DNA from 2 places in the Streptosporangium sp. NPDC000396 genome. Region 1 is predicted to be linked to the other one. Evidence: riboswitches for the same ligand, from Rfam matches in the RefSeq annotation. Region 1 holds a riboswitch; the other holds the start of a gene.
What was found. Region 1 has a riboswitch for S-adenosylmethionine ahead of ACFY2X_RS20750 (aminotransferase class V-fold PLP-dependent enzyme). Riboswitches for the same ligand answer to the same signal wherever they lie in the genome.
Positions count from the first base shown of each region.

Region 2: another riboswitch for S-adenosylmethionine. It lies ahead of thrC (threonine synthase); the one in region 1 lies ahead of ACFY2X_RS20750 (aminotransferase class V-fold PLP-dependent enzyme).

Region 1 is NZ_JBIAZA010000012.1:105,024-111,638, forward strand. It holds gene ACFY2X_RS20730 (cytochrome P450) at 1-762, opposite strand, end outside; gene ACFY2X_RS20735 (LysE family translocator) at 1,058-1,684, shown strand; gene ACFY2X_RS20740 (hypothetical protein) at 1,751-2,140, opposite strand; gene ACFY2X_RS20745 (TerC family protein) at 2,246-3,010, opposite strand; SAM riboswitch class IV at 3,245-3,360, shown strand; gene ACFY2X_RS20750 (aminotransferase class V-fold PLP-dependent enzyme) at 3,414-4,724, shown strand; gene ACFY2X_RS20755 (NADH-quinone oxidoreductase subunit D) at 4,742-5,938, shown strand; gene ACFY2X_RS20760 (VOC family protein) at 6,331-6,615, opposite strand, start outside.
Region 2 is NZ_JBIAZA010000010.1:284,017-290,631, reverse strand. It holds gene otsB (trehalose-phosphatase) at 1-47, shown strand, start outside; gene ACFY2X_RS18690 (hypothetical protein) at 83-688, shown strand; gene ACFY2X_RS18685 (MFS transporter) at 666-1,832, opposite strand; gene ACFY2X_RS18680 (trehalose-6-phosphate synthase) at 1,877-3,328, opposite strand; gene ACFY2X_RS18675 (RNA polymerase sigma factor) at 3,748-4,305, shown strand; SAM riboswitch class I at 4,539-4,679, shown strand; gene thrC (threonine synthase) at 4,694-5,983, shown strand; gene ACFY2X_RS18665 (MoaD/ThiS family protein) at 6,006-6,281, shown strand; gene ACFY2X_RS18660 (cold-shock protein) at 6,613-6,615, shown strand, end outside.

The DNA.
Region 1 (6,615 bases):
CCAGCCGTTGCCGGTGACGTTGACGGTGGCCTCGTGGCCGGCGTTGAGCAGCAGCACGCAGGTGCCGACCAGCTCCTCCTCGGTGAGCCTGTCGCCCTCGTCGGCCACCTGGGCCAGCGCGCTGATCAGGTCGTCCCCGGGGTTCACCCTGCGGGCGCGGGCCAGCTCGATGAGGTAGTCCGAGAACTCCTGGGCCGCGCGCACGGCGGTGTGCTGGGCCTCGATCGAGGGGTTGAGCTCGTACATCCCGCAGATGTCGGCGGACCAGGGCCTCAGCAGGTGCCGGTCGGCCTCGGGAACGCCGAGCATCTCCGCGATCACGGTCACCGGGAGCGGCTCGGCCACCTCGGCGATCAGGTTTCCTCCGCCGCGCTCGACGAACGCGTCCACGAGCTCCCCGGCGATCCGGGCGACCTTGGGGCGGAGCGCCTCGACCATGCGGGGGGTGAACGCCTTCGACACCAGCCGGCGCAGGCGGGTGTGGACGGGGGGTTCGACGTCCAGCATCCCGGCCCTGACCACCCGCCAGAACGGATCCTGGAACTCGGGGTCGTCCGGTCTGCCGAACTCCTCGTGCGTGGCCACGTGCAGGTAGGACCTGCCGAGCCTGCGGTCACGCAACAGGGCGTTGACATCGGCGTGCCGGGCGATCAGCCACTGTCCGGTGGGCTCGAAGAAGCTGACCGGGCGCTCCCGCCTCAGCTCGTCGTAGACGTCGTAGGGGTGGGCGACAAATTCCGGATTCCAAGGATCAAAGTGCACGTAAACATCGTAATGTTCGCCCCTGAGAGGTGCGGTGACCGGGAACGTTCACCGGGTCGGGCACCGCTCACCCGCGCCGATCGAGACCACCGCACCGCTCGCCGTACCGACCGAGACCACCCCACCGCTCGCCGTACCGGCGCCCTGGACGGACGACGAACACGGTGAAGGTATGCGGTCACCGCAAGAGGGCGTCTTCAGACCCCTCAACGATCTTGATGTAGCGTCAAATGACCCAAAGTGAGCGCCTAGGGCGCTATCGGATGTCAGGCCCGTTTTGAGGAGGGGAAGCCCAATGCTGACTGACATGCTCGCCTTTGCTGTCGCTTCCCTGCTGGTCTCCATGATTCCCGGGCCCACCACCGTGGTCATCTTGCGGCAGTCGATCACTTCGGGACGTTCGGCGGGCACGGCCACCGTGCTGGGCAACGAGACCGGTTGGCTGCTGTGGTGCCTGGCGGCCGCCTTGGGCCTGTCCGCTCTGCTGGTCGTCTCGCAACTCGCCTTCGACATCATGCGGATCGTCGGCGCGATCGTCCTCGTCTGGTTCGGCGTCAGGATGTTGTGGCGGGCTCGGCGGACCGCTCCGGACTCACCGTCTGTGGACGGGGTCGCGCCGTCGCTGTGGGGTTGTTACCGGACAGGGTTGCTGACCAACCTGGCCAATCCGAAGGCCGGCGTATTCGCCCTGTCTTTCTTGCCGCAATTCGTGCCCGAGGGCGCGCCGGCGCTGCCGACGCTGCTGCTCTTGGCGGTGGCCTCGGCCCTCATCGATCTGGCGTGGTATCTGGGGATCGTCCGGTTGGTCGGCGTCGCCGAGCGGTTCTTCAGGCGGCCCGCCGTGCGCCGGTACCTGGAGTACGTGTCCGGAACCCTGCTGATCGGGCTGGCTGTCCGCCTCGCTCTGACGAGCAAGCCTTAACGCGATCTTGCGCACGTCGATCGGCGGTGCCCCGAGGCGGGAAACGGCCACGGGGCGACCCCGGTCTCAGTACTGGTTCGGGCTTATGGCGTAGGTGATGACGTTGTGGTTGCCGTTCCAGACATCCACCTGCGTGAAGAACCCGCCCACGTCCGAGGAGTAGAAGTAGCTCGTGGAGTAGGTCCGGCCGGTCCAGCAGCCGGAGTCGATGCTGTTGAGGAGCTTCCTGGACCGGGTGAACAGCTTGACGGTCACACCGGCGCACCCGGACGGGACGCTGCTCAGGTAGCCGTCGGCGACCAGGTAACGGCTGCTGTTGACGCTGATGCACGCCCGTACGGTTCCGCTGCTACAGCCGCCACCGCTGGCCGCGTCGGCGGGGGTCGCCGTGAGGACGGCGGCCAGGGTGACGCTCGCGGCGCCAAGGGTCGCGAAGGCGCGACGAAGATTCTTCACAGTGTTTCCTCGATCTAGATCAGAAAACGGATTTCCGTAATCTAGATCACAAGTGATCAAAACAACCAGATCCACGCGCGCCGGGCGAGGCCCGCGACGCGGACCCTAGGATCCGGTCTGCTCGTCCGCCTCGTAGCGGTGGTGCAGTTCGACCGGCTCCTCCCGGCCCGCCTTACTGCGCGCCCGGATGTTCAGCAGTTCCACGGCGAGCGAGAACGCCATCGCGAAGTAGACGTAGCCCTTCGAGATGTGCTGATCGAAGCCCTCCGCGAGGAGCACGACGCCGACCAGGACCAGGAAGGACAGGGCGAGCATCTTGATGCTCGGGTGCTCGTCCACGAAGCGGCTGATCGGGCCGGAGGCGGCGAGCATCACGAGAACCGAGGCGATGACGGCCGCGACCATGACGCCGATCTGGTCGACCATGCCCACCGCGGTGATCACCGAGTCGAGGGAGAACACGATGTCCAGGATCATGATCTGGACGATCACCGCGGCGAAGCTGGACGCGACCTTGCCACCGGCGTGACCGGACTCGCCCTCCAGGCTGTCGTGCATCTCGTAGGCGCTCTTGGCCAGCAGGAACAGGCCGCCGAAGATCAGGATCAGATCGCGTCCCGAGATCTCCTGGCCGAAGATCTCGAACAGCGGCGATGTGAGCTTCACCACCCACGACAGCGCCAGCAGCAGCGCCAGCCGGCTGAGCAGGGCGGCGAGGAGGCCCAGCTTGCGGGCCCTGTCGCGCTGCTCGGGCGGGAGTTTCCCGGCCAGGATGGAGATGAAGATGATGTTGTCGATGCCCAGCACGATTTCCAGGCCCACAAGGGTGACGAACCCTATCCATATCCCCGGATCTGTCACCCAATCCATTACGCTCTCCTTCATACGGTAACCGGCAGTAATTGCTAGACGACCGAATGGTTCCGTAAGTTCCTCCTGGTCAATCACCTGGCCGATCACCGTCACGCGATCATGCCCCGCTCAGGCGGTGACCTGCGGTGATCGTTGGACGGCCGGATGCCCCGAGCACCCCGGGAAACAGCACGCCGCCATATTTGACGACTTGCGATCCACCGCGGGGGATCGGTTATAGTCCCCCCTATAGGTCATGAGTGCCAGCGACAAGCCCCGGCTTGCTGGCCGGCAACCCTCGCGTCCGCGGCGGGGTGCCCCGGGTGAGGACCTGGTCCGGCGCGCAGGGCGCCGGGCAAGCGCGGGCTCCACGCACCAACGCCATGGGTTGGGGTCCGATGACCTCATAGGGAGTCCTGGCGTGTCCACACTGACGATCTTCACTTCCGCCGCCACCACCACCGCAGCCGCGACCGTGACCGTTCCCGCGACCCGTGTGTCCGACGACCGGCGGATCCCCGCGGTGCTGGGCTCGGACCTCGAAGTGCCCGTCAAGGGCGGCAGGCTCGCCCCCTACGCCAACCTCGACTACGCCGCCAGCGCGCCCTGTCTGGAGCCGGTGAGCGCCGCCGTCGCCGCCGCGCTCCCGGCCTACTCCAGCGTCCACCGCGGCGCCGGGTACGCTTCGCAGCTCACCACGGCCCGCTACGAACAGGCCCGGCACACGGTCCGCGCCTTCGCCGGGGCACGCCCCGGCGACTCGGTGGTCTTCACCCGGAACACCACCGACGCGACCAACCTGCTGGCCCGCAGCCTGCCCCGGGAGACCACCGTCGTGGTCTTCGACACCGAGCACCACGCCTCGCTCCTGCCCTGGGCCGACGCCGTACGGCTCGCGCCCCCGGCCTTCCCCGGCGAGGCGGTCCGCGCGGCCGACGACGCCCTGGCCGGGATCGACGGTCCCAAGCTGCTGGTCGTGACCGCCGCGTCCAACGTCACCGGGGAGCTCTGGCCGATCGCCGCCCTGGCCCACATCGCCCACCGCCACGGCGCCCGCATCCTCGTCGACGCCGCCCAGCTCGTCCCGCACCGCCCGCTCAACCTGACCGCGCTCGACCTGGACTACGTGGTCTTCTCCGGCCACAAGCTCTACGCCCCGTTCGGCACGGGCGTCCTGATCGGCCGCGGCGACTGGCTGGCGGAGGCGGAGCCGTACCTGCGGGGCGGCGGCGCGGTGAAGTCCGTGAACGACGACGAGACCGAATGGCACGAGGACCCCGAGGCCCGCCACGAGGCCGGCACCCCGAACGTCCTCGGCGCCATCGCCCTGGCCGCCGCCTGCGACGCCCTGAGCGCCACCGGATGGAACGTGCTGCTCCGCGAGGAGGAGCGCCTCCTCGGCCGTCTCCGCGCCGGCCTCGCCACCGTCGAGGGCGTCCACGAGCTGGGCCTGTGGGGTCCCGACCACCCCCGCGTCGGCATCGTCTCCTTCGTGGTGGACGGCTACACCGCCCGCGAGGTCGCCGAAGCCCTGTCCGGCGAGTACGGCATCGGCGTCCGCGACGGCAAGTTCTGCGCCCACCCCTTCGTCCGCCACCTCCTCGACGTGAAGGACGGCGGCTGCGACGACACCACCGCCTCCGCCGTACGCGCCTCCATCGGCATCGGCACCACCGAGGAGCACATCGACCGGTTGATCACTGCTTTGCGGGAGCTTGTCTCGCGTCGCTGACATGGCAGCATGGCTCTATGACTGAGCATCGGACCGAAGGCGCGCCCCGGGAAGTGAGCGTGGGGATCGGTGCCGGAGCCGGTGCCGTGCAATCCGCGCGCGGCAAGGAGCTCGCGACCGAAGACATGATCCTCAACATCGGGCCGCAGCACCCGTCCACGCACGGGGTGCTGCGGCTGCGGCTCACTCTGGACGGGGAGCGGATCAGCGCGGCCGAGCCGGTCGTGGGCTACATGCACCGCGGCGCGGAGAAGCTGTTCGAGGTGCGGGACTACCGGCAGATCATCATGCTGGCCAACCGGCACGACTGGCTGTCGGCGTTCGCCAACGAGCTGGGCGTCGTGCTCGCGGCGGAGCGGATGCTCGGCATGGAGGTGCCGGTCCGGGCGGTCTGGACGCGCACCCTGATGGCCGAGCTCAACCGGGTGCTCAGCCACCTGATGTTCCTCGGGTCCTATCCCCTGGAGCTCGGCGCGATCACCCCGGTCTTCTACGCGTTCCGGGAACGCGAGACCCTCCAGGCCGTGATGGAGGAGATCGCCGGCGGGCGGATGCACTACATGTTCAACCGGATCGGCGGGCTCAAGGAGGAGCTGCCCGAAGGCTGGACCGGCCGCGTCGCGAAGGCCGTCGCGGACGTGCGGCGGCGGCTGCCCGACATCGAGAACCTGATCTCCGGAAACGAGATCTTCCTGGCCCGCACGGTCGGGGTGGGCGTGCTGGACCGCGAAACGATCATGCAGTACGGCGTGAGCGGCCCGATCGCCCGCGCCTCCGGGGTGGACTTCGACCTGCGCAGGGACGAGCCCTACCTCGCCTACGGCGAGCTGCCGGTGCGGGTCGTCACCCGGTCGGCGGGAGACTGCAACGCCCGGTTCGAGGTGCTGCTGGAGCAGGTGAAGGTCTCCCTGGACCTGGCCGACGCCTGCCTGGAACGGCTCCGCGAGCTCCCCCAGGGGCCGATCAACCAGCGCCTGCCCAAGGTGCTCAAGGTCCCCGAGGGCCACACCTACGCCTGGACCGAGAACCCCCTCGGCATCAACGGCTACTACCTGGTCTCCCGCGGCGAGAAGACCCCGTGGCGGATGAAGCTCCGCTCGGCCTCCTACAACAACGTCCAGGTGCTGCGCGAGATGCTCCCGGGCCACCTGGTCCCCGACATGGTGGCCATCCTCGGCTCGATGTTCTTCGTCGTGGGCGACATCGACAAGTGACGCCCACGGGCGCCAGGCGTGTTTCGCGGCTCTTTCCGCCCATCACCGGTGGCCGCGCACCCTCGTCGTCCTCCGGGAGCGCCGGTACGGCGAGCGGTGGGGTGGTCCTGATCGGCGCGAATGAGCGGTGCCCACCCCGATGGGCGTGCCTGGTCACCACGCTGGGAGCCCTCCCGCCGGCCGCGTCACCGGCCTCACGGGTCAGTACGGCTAGCCCCGTTTTCCGCACGTGCCGCTTCGTCCCTGGTACCGCGTCCACACCCCGTCCTTCTCTTCCACCTAAGCTTCCTTTTCAAAGGACCCAAGCCTCCCTCTCTTCCAGAAGGACCTAGGCCGAAGTGCGGCGGGGGATGCGGACGCGGGATAGCCGTGATGACGTGCGGAAAACGGCGCTAAACCACGTCGAATTCGTTCCCCTCGGGATCCACCATCGCCACCGCATAGTGATCAACCCCGGGCTGCGACAGCACCCGCACAACGGACGCCCCCGCCTGGACAAGCCGCTCCATCTCGGCATCCACCCGCGCTTTCCGGGTCTCCAGTGGTACGTCCTCCCGCTTGCCGCCCACCTTCACATCCAGGTGGAACCGGTTCTTGACCACCTTGCCCTCAGGCACCTGCTGAAACCAGATCCTCGGCCCGTACCCCTCGGGATCGATGATGCTGTCGCTGCCGTC
Region 2 (6,615 bases), on a different contig from region 1:
GGGTGATGGAACTGCTCGCCTCGATCGCCGATGCCATTGAACCTTAAGTCATCGGCAAGTCGGGGTGACTAGCTTCCTCGGCATGAGAAAGACCGTTTTCGCCCTTGCCACGCTGGCCGCCGCCGCGCTCGTCGCGCCGATGATCACCTCGGCCGCCTCCGCGTCGACCGCCCCTGCCTCGGCCGTCTCCGCGTCGGCGACGAAGACCCTGTCCTTCCGCGGCATGAACCTGTCGATCCCCTCCAGCTGGCGGGTGTATCGCGCCAGTGACCAGGTCAAGGTGGTGACCGGAGCGTGCGGAACGCCCTCTGCCGGTTATTTCACGCCGAAATGCGATGCCTTCTGGCTGCTCGGCCCGAAGCAGATCAAGTACGGGCACGAAGGCTTCTCGGCCTACACACCCGATCAGCCCTACTATCCCGCCAGTGACGTGCAGCCCTGCCCCTTCAACGGCAAGGACAGCCAGGTTTTTGGCAAGGCCACGGCGGCCGGCCTGCGCCAGGTGGGCCCGGGGCACAAGGCTCACTACCGATCCTGGTTCGGCCGATGCGTGAAGAACAGCAACGGTGAGCAGACCGCGACCTTCGACCAGCGTGAGTGGTACCTGCCCAAGTCCAAGATCCTCGTCGTGGACGTGTGGAACACCCCGGGCCTGGCGGACACGCTCAAGAACGCTGCCTGGAGCTGAACAGGACTCCGCCGACGGCCAGCCCGACCAGGGCCGGGACCATGAGGAACGCCTGCCGGGTGCCGAACTCGTCGGCCAGCGCGCCCAGCAGGAACGGTCCCACCCCCAGCGCGGCGCTGGCGAAGAGCGAGGCCGCGGCCGTGGCGCGCTCCGACTGCCCGTCGGCGGTCTCCAGCAGGCGTGAGAGCGCCAGCGGGAAGTGCAGCGAGACTCCGATCCCCGACAGGACCAGGCCCGCGTAGGAGGGCACGGGGTTGGTGCTCACCCAGAAGATCGCCCATCCGGCCGCGGTGAGCGCGAGCGCGCCGACGAGCAGGGACGCGGGCGGTATCCGCAGGGCCAGCCTGGCTCCTCCGAACCGTCCGACTCCCAGGCCGATCGTGAACGCGGTCAGCGCGGTCGCCGCAACGGCCGCCGACAGTCCCGTCTGGTCGGCGACCAGCTTCGCCGCCCACAGGTTGAAGGAGAACTCCAGCGCGACACAGCAGAACAGCACGGCCCCGGCCAGGTGGAACCGCCAGCCGAGCCGGGCCGCTTCCCCCGGGCCGGTCCGGATCTCGCCGCCGTCGCGCTCGGGGATCCAGACCCGGCCCATGACCACCGCGAGCAGCACGGCCAGCAGCGGGGTGATCAGCAGCGCCGCCCGCCAGCCGAGCACGCTGCGCGCCGCGAGGCTGAGGACGAACGGCGCCATGAGACCGACGGTCACGCCGACGGCGTTGGCCTCGCTGATCGCCGCCGGACCCGCCGGGCCGTGGTGCCTGCTGAGCGCGGACATGCCCGTGTAAAGGCTGATCGAGCCCATCCCGCTGGCGATGCCGTACCCGAGGAGGGTGACCGGCAGCGCGTCGCTCAGCATCACCAGCAGCATCCCGCCGCTCATGCCCGCCAGGCCCGTCCAGGTGGCGGCTCGTGGGCCGATCTTCCTGGTCAGCCAGGGGAGCGCGAGACCGGTCAGGATGCCGCCGACGGCCATCGAGGTGCCGTGCAGGCTGGCGACCGCCTGTGACACGCCCTGGTCGATGCGGAGCATCGGCAGCGCGGCGCTGAGGCTGTACAGGTAGGTGGCGAAGACGCCGAGCTGCAGGTAAACGAGCCAGGTCGCGCGATCACGGGTCAGCCGGACGGACGTGATCACGGTCACTGGTTCTCCTGAGCGGCTATGGGGAGATAGTCCTGAAAACTATCTCATGGCGCTGTAAAACTCCCCGAAGGCTCGTTGAGGGCGTCGAGCTGGTCGGAGAACCAGCGCTGCGGAGGGAGCGCGGTGGCCGCGGCGGCCAGGAGGGCACCCCGGCGGGCCCGCTCCTCCTCGGGCATGACCAGGCCCTCGTGCAGGGCCGCGGCCGTGGCCGAGACGTCGAAGGGGTTGACCGTCAGCGCGTGCTCTCCCAGCTCAGAGGCGGCGCCCGCCTCGCGGGACAGGACCAGCGCGCCGCGCGGGGACAGGATCGGGCCCTCCTTGGCCACCAGGTTCATGCCGTCGCGGATCGGATTGACCAGCAGCAGGTCGGCCAGCCGGTAGGCGGCCAGCGACCGCGCATAGTCGTCGTGCACGTTGAGGATCAACGGATCCCAGTCTTCAGTGGCGTACTCGTCTTCGATCTCCTGGGCGCAGCGCTGCACCGCCGCCGTGTATTCGCGGTATTCGGGCAGGTCGTGCCGGGACGGATAGGCGAAGGCGAGATGCGTGACCTTGCCGTGCCACTCGGGGTGGGCCGAGAGGAACTCCCGGTAGGCGGTCAGGCCCCGGACGATGTTCTTGGACAACTCGGTCCGGTCGATCCGCACGATCAGCCTGCGGTCGCCGACCTGTTCGCGGAGCGCGGCCATGTGCGACTCGACGTCGGGCTCGGACGCCCGCGCCCAGAGCGCGTCGCCGTCCACCCCGAGGGCGTGCACGCCGATCCGGGTGGTCCTGCCGGCGTGGGTGACGGTACGGCTCGCCCGGTCCACCACGGCGCCGAGCACCGTCTCGCAGCAGTCCATGAAGGCACCGGCCCAGCGCGCGGTCAGGAAACCCGCGTGGTCGGCGCCCAGGATGCCTTCGAGCAGCTCGACCCCGAAGTCGTCGGGGAGCAGGCGGAAATACTCCGGCGGCGCCCAGGGAGTGTGCGAGAAATGGGCCACCCGCAGGTCGGGTCGCTCGCCCCGCAACATGGCCGGGACCAGGGCCAGGTGGTAGTCCTGCACCATCACCTTCGCCCCGTGCGCCGCCTCCTCGGCCAGCGCCATCGCGAACGCCTCGTTGTAGGCCTGATAGGACTCCCACTCCCGGCGGAACCTGGCGCCGAACTGCGGGCTGTTGGGAGTGTCGTAAAGGAGGTGGTGGACGAACCAGAGGGTGGAGTTGGCCACCGCGTTGTAGGCCCGGTGGAAGGTCGCCGGGGGGATGTCGAGCATCCGCACCGGCCCGGTCTCGTAACCGGCGTGATCCAGCCGGCCGCCGGGCGCCAGCCGTACGGCACTGCGGTCGCCGTCGGACAGCGCGGCGCAGACCCACAGGACGTCGAGGTCCTTGGCGACCTCCGACAGGCCGGACACCAGGCCGCCGCCTCCCCTGCGCATGGTCAGGGAGCCCTCCTCCGAGAGGGTGAAAGAGACGGGGCCGCGATTCGAAGCCACCAGGATCGCGTTCATCGGGATCCCCTTGCCTAGGGTGTGTTCTGCGGTCTTTCCGCCTGGTGCGGTCGTCGGGCGACGCCCCGCGGCGTTGTCGTCATCAGCCATACGCTCCGCTACGGCTTCCTCCTCCGCCTCGCGGTGCGTCCGTCTGGCCGATCTTCGCCACGACGAAGATCTTTGAAACACACCCTGGAGACACGCTTTGCTGAAGGTTAGCCGGGACTTCATCGGCACGCCCTGGTCTTTTGGCTGGTCTTCCGGCGAGGTCCGCGAGGTCCGGCCCGGGTTCGGGCCAGGTGGAGAGCCCGGGTCTGCGCCCAGGGCAGGGGGAGGAACGCGGTGGTGCCGCCTCGGGGAGATTGCGGTGGACGTCACCAAATCCGGTCCTCGACCTTAAGATGGCGAGCGACTGTGATCGCTGATTGGGGCTCGTGATGGCGCTGGACGAGACGACCGAGGAACTGGCCCATGCGGCCGCCCAAGGTGACCACCGTGCGCTGGGTGAGCTGCTGAAGCGGATCGAACCAGACGTTCTTCGGCACTGCGGGCGCATCCTCCCCTACCGGCAGGACGCCGAGGAGGCCTGTCAGGACACCCTGCTGGCGGTGGCCCGCAACATCGGCCGCTTCGAAGGGCGGGCCCGGTTCAGCACGTGGCTGCACATCGTGACCGCCAACTGCGCCCGGACCACCTACCGCTCGCTCAAGCGGCGCGCCGCCGAGCAGAGCTCGGACGAGCTGCCGCTGCACAAACCCGATGTCGCCCGGGTGAGCGTGATCGCCGGGTCCCGGCTGGACCTGCTCGACGCGATGGAGGCGCTGGAGGCCGACAAGCCCGACCTGGCCCAGGCGCTGGTGCTGCGTGACATCTGCCAGCTCGACTACAGCGAGGTCGCCGAGCAGCTCGGCATCCCGCTCGGCACCGCAAAGTCTCGCATCCACCAGGCGCGCAAATACGTCCAGGGAGCCCTGGGCGACGCCTACGGTTTCTGACCCGGCGGGCCGGCAGGCCAGGCGGACCGGTGAACGTGCCCGTGCGGCTGCGCGGGCCGTACGCCCCGGAGGATCGCGAAACCGTCCGGAGCCCCTGTTCCGCCGTCGGGGAGCGGTCGAACCTGTCCGACAGATAACACGTTGTATCTCAAATAATGAGACGACTGGTCGGGGTGACGGCTAGGCGAGGTAGAGTGCATGAAACCTGCCTGCCAGGTTCACAACTGCATATTTGCTCATCCAGAGGGGTGGAGGGACCGGCCCTGCGAAGCCCCGGCAACCCTCCCGGTTCAAGACTCGTGATCTGACGAGGTCGGCCGGGACAGGTGCCAATTCCGGTCTGCGGCCAGGGTGGTCGCAGACGAAGATGAGGGAAAGGCCTCGCTTCATGGCGCTCGCAACCACTGAAACCACTGAAACCACCACCGCGCTCGGTCGTGTCGAGGACGGGCGCTTCGGCCCGGCCGCCGCCCTGTCCTGTCGTGAATGCGGCGCACGATCCGAACTCGGCCCCAGCTTCGCCTGTATCGAGTGTTTCGGTCCTCTTGAAATCGCCTATGAGTTCGGTCGCGTGACCCGGGAGCAGATCGCCGAAGGGCCGACCAACATCTGGCGTTACCGCTCGTTGCTGCCGGTTCCGGCGGACGTGGCCACCAAGCCCAACCTGGCGCCCGGCTGGACCAAGCTAGTCAAGGCCGACAATCTTGCCCGTGAGCTGGGCATCCGCTCGCTGCACGTGAAGGACGACTCCGGCAACCCCACACACTCCTTCAAGGACCGCGTGGTGGCCATCGCCGTCGAGGCGGCCCGCAATTTCGGCTTCCACACCCTGTCCTGCTCCTCCACCGGCAACCTGGCCGGAGCCGTGACCGCGGCCGCAGCCCGGGCCGGGCTTGACGCCTGTGTCTTCATCCCCGCCGACCTGGAGCAGGCCAAGATCGTCATGGCTTCGGTGTACGGCGGCAGGCTCGTCGGTATCGAGGGCACCTACGACGACGTGAACCGTTTCTGCTCCGAGCTCATCGGCGACGAGCTGGGTGATCAGTGGGGCTTCGTCAACGTCAACCTCAGGCCGTACTACGCCGAGGGCTCCAAGACCCTGGCCTACGAGATCGCCGAGCAGCTCGGCTGGCGGATTCCCGATCAGATCGTCATCCCGGTCGCCTCGGGGTCCCAGCTCACGAAGATCGACAAGGGCTTCAAGGAGCTGATCCAGCTCGGTCTCGTCGAGGACCGGCCGTACAAGATCTTCGCTGCCCAGGCCGAGGGCTGCGCCCCAGTCTCCGCCGCGTACAAGGCGGGACACGACGTGATCCGCCCGGTCAAGCCGGACACGATCGCCAAGTCGCTGGCGATCGGAAACCCGGCCGACGGCCCCTACGTGCTGGACATCACCCGGCGCACCGGCGGTGCCGTGGAGGACGTCACGGACGCCGAGATCGTCGACGCGATCCGCCTGCTGGCCAGGACCGAGGGCATTTTCGCCGAGACCGCGGGAGGCGTCACCGTCGGCGTGCTGCGCAAGCTGGTCGCGTCAGGGCGGCTCGACCCCGACGCCGAGACCGTGGTCCTCAACACCGGCGACGGCCTGAAGACCCTCGACGCGGTGGCGGGCGAGGCGCGTCCCACCGCGGTCATTCGCCCCTCTCTTGACGCATTCCGTGCGGTTATCGCCTAAATCCCATGAAAGGTACTGAACTATGAGCGTTTCTGTGCGGATTCCGACGATTCTCCGGACTTACACCAACGGCTCGGCCGAGGTGAGTGCGGAGGGCGACACCCTGCGTGATGTTCTGCAGAAGCTCGACGCCGACTACCCCGGGATCGGTGCCCGCATTCTCGATGAAACGGGCAAGATTCGCCGTTTTGTCAACGTCTATGTGGGGGATGAGGACGTCCGTTTTTCCGACAACCTCGACACGGCCACGCCGTCCGGCGTCCAGATCTCCATCATCCCGGCGGTGGCCGGGGGCTGATTCCCGGCGGGTCTCCCCTGTGGCGCCCGCACCGCTTCCTGCGACACCCGCACCGGCCCGGCCGTGTGCGGGTGTCGTTTTTTGTGACACCAGTTCGTATCTGCACGGGAGGCGTAATGCAATATTGGGCCAAGAGGCCACCATGGCAAAACTCTGTTGGTCGCACTGAATGTGTGCGTAAAGCGGTAGTTTGCTGATTGACTCTGTTGCCCTACGGTGTCCCACAGGTATGGTCGAGAACGATCGACGTAGGCGATGTGTCCGCCTCGGAGATTGAGGACTTCGCGAGAGGAATGGGCGGTGTCCTCAAGCCCAGTAAGAGGAGTCGGAAGTG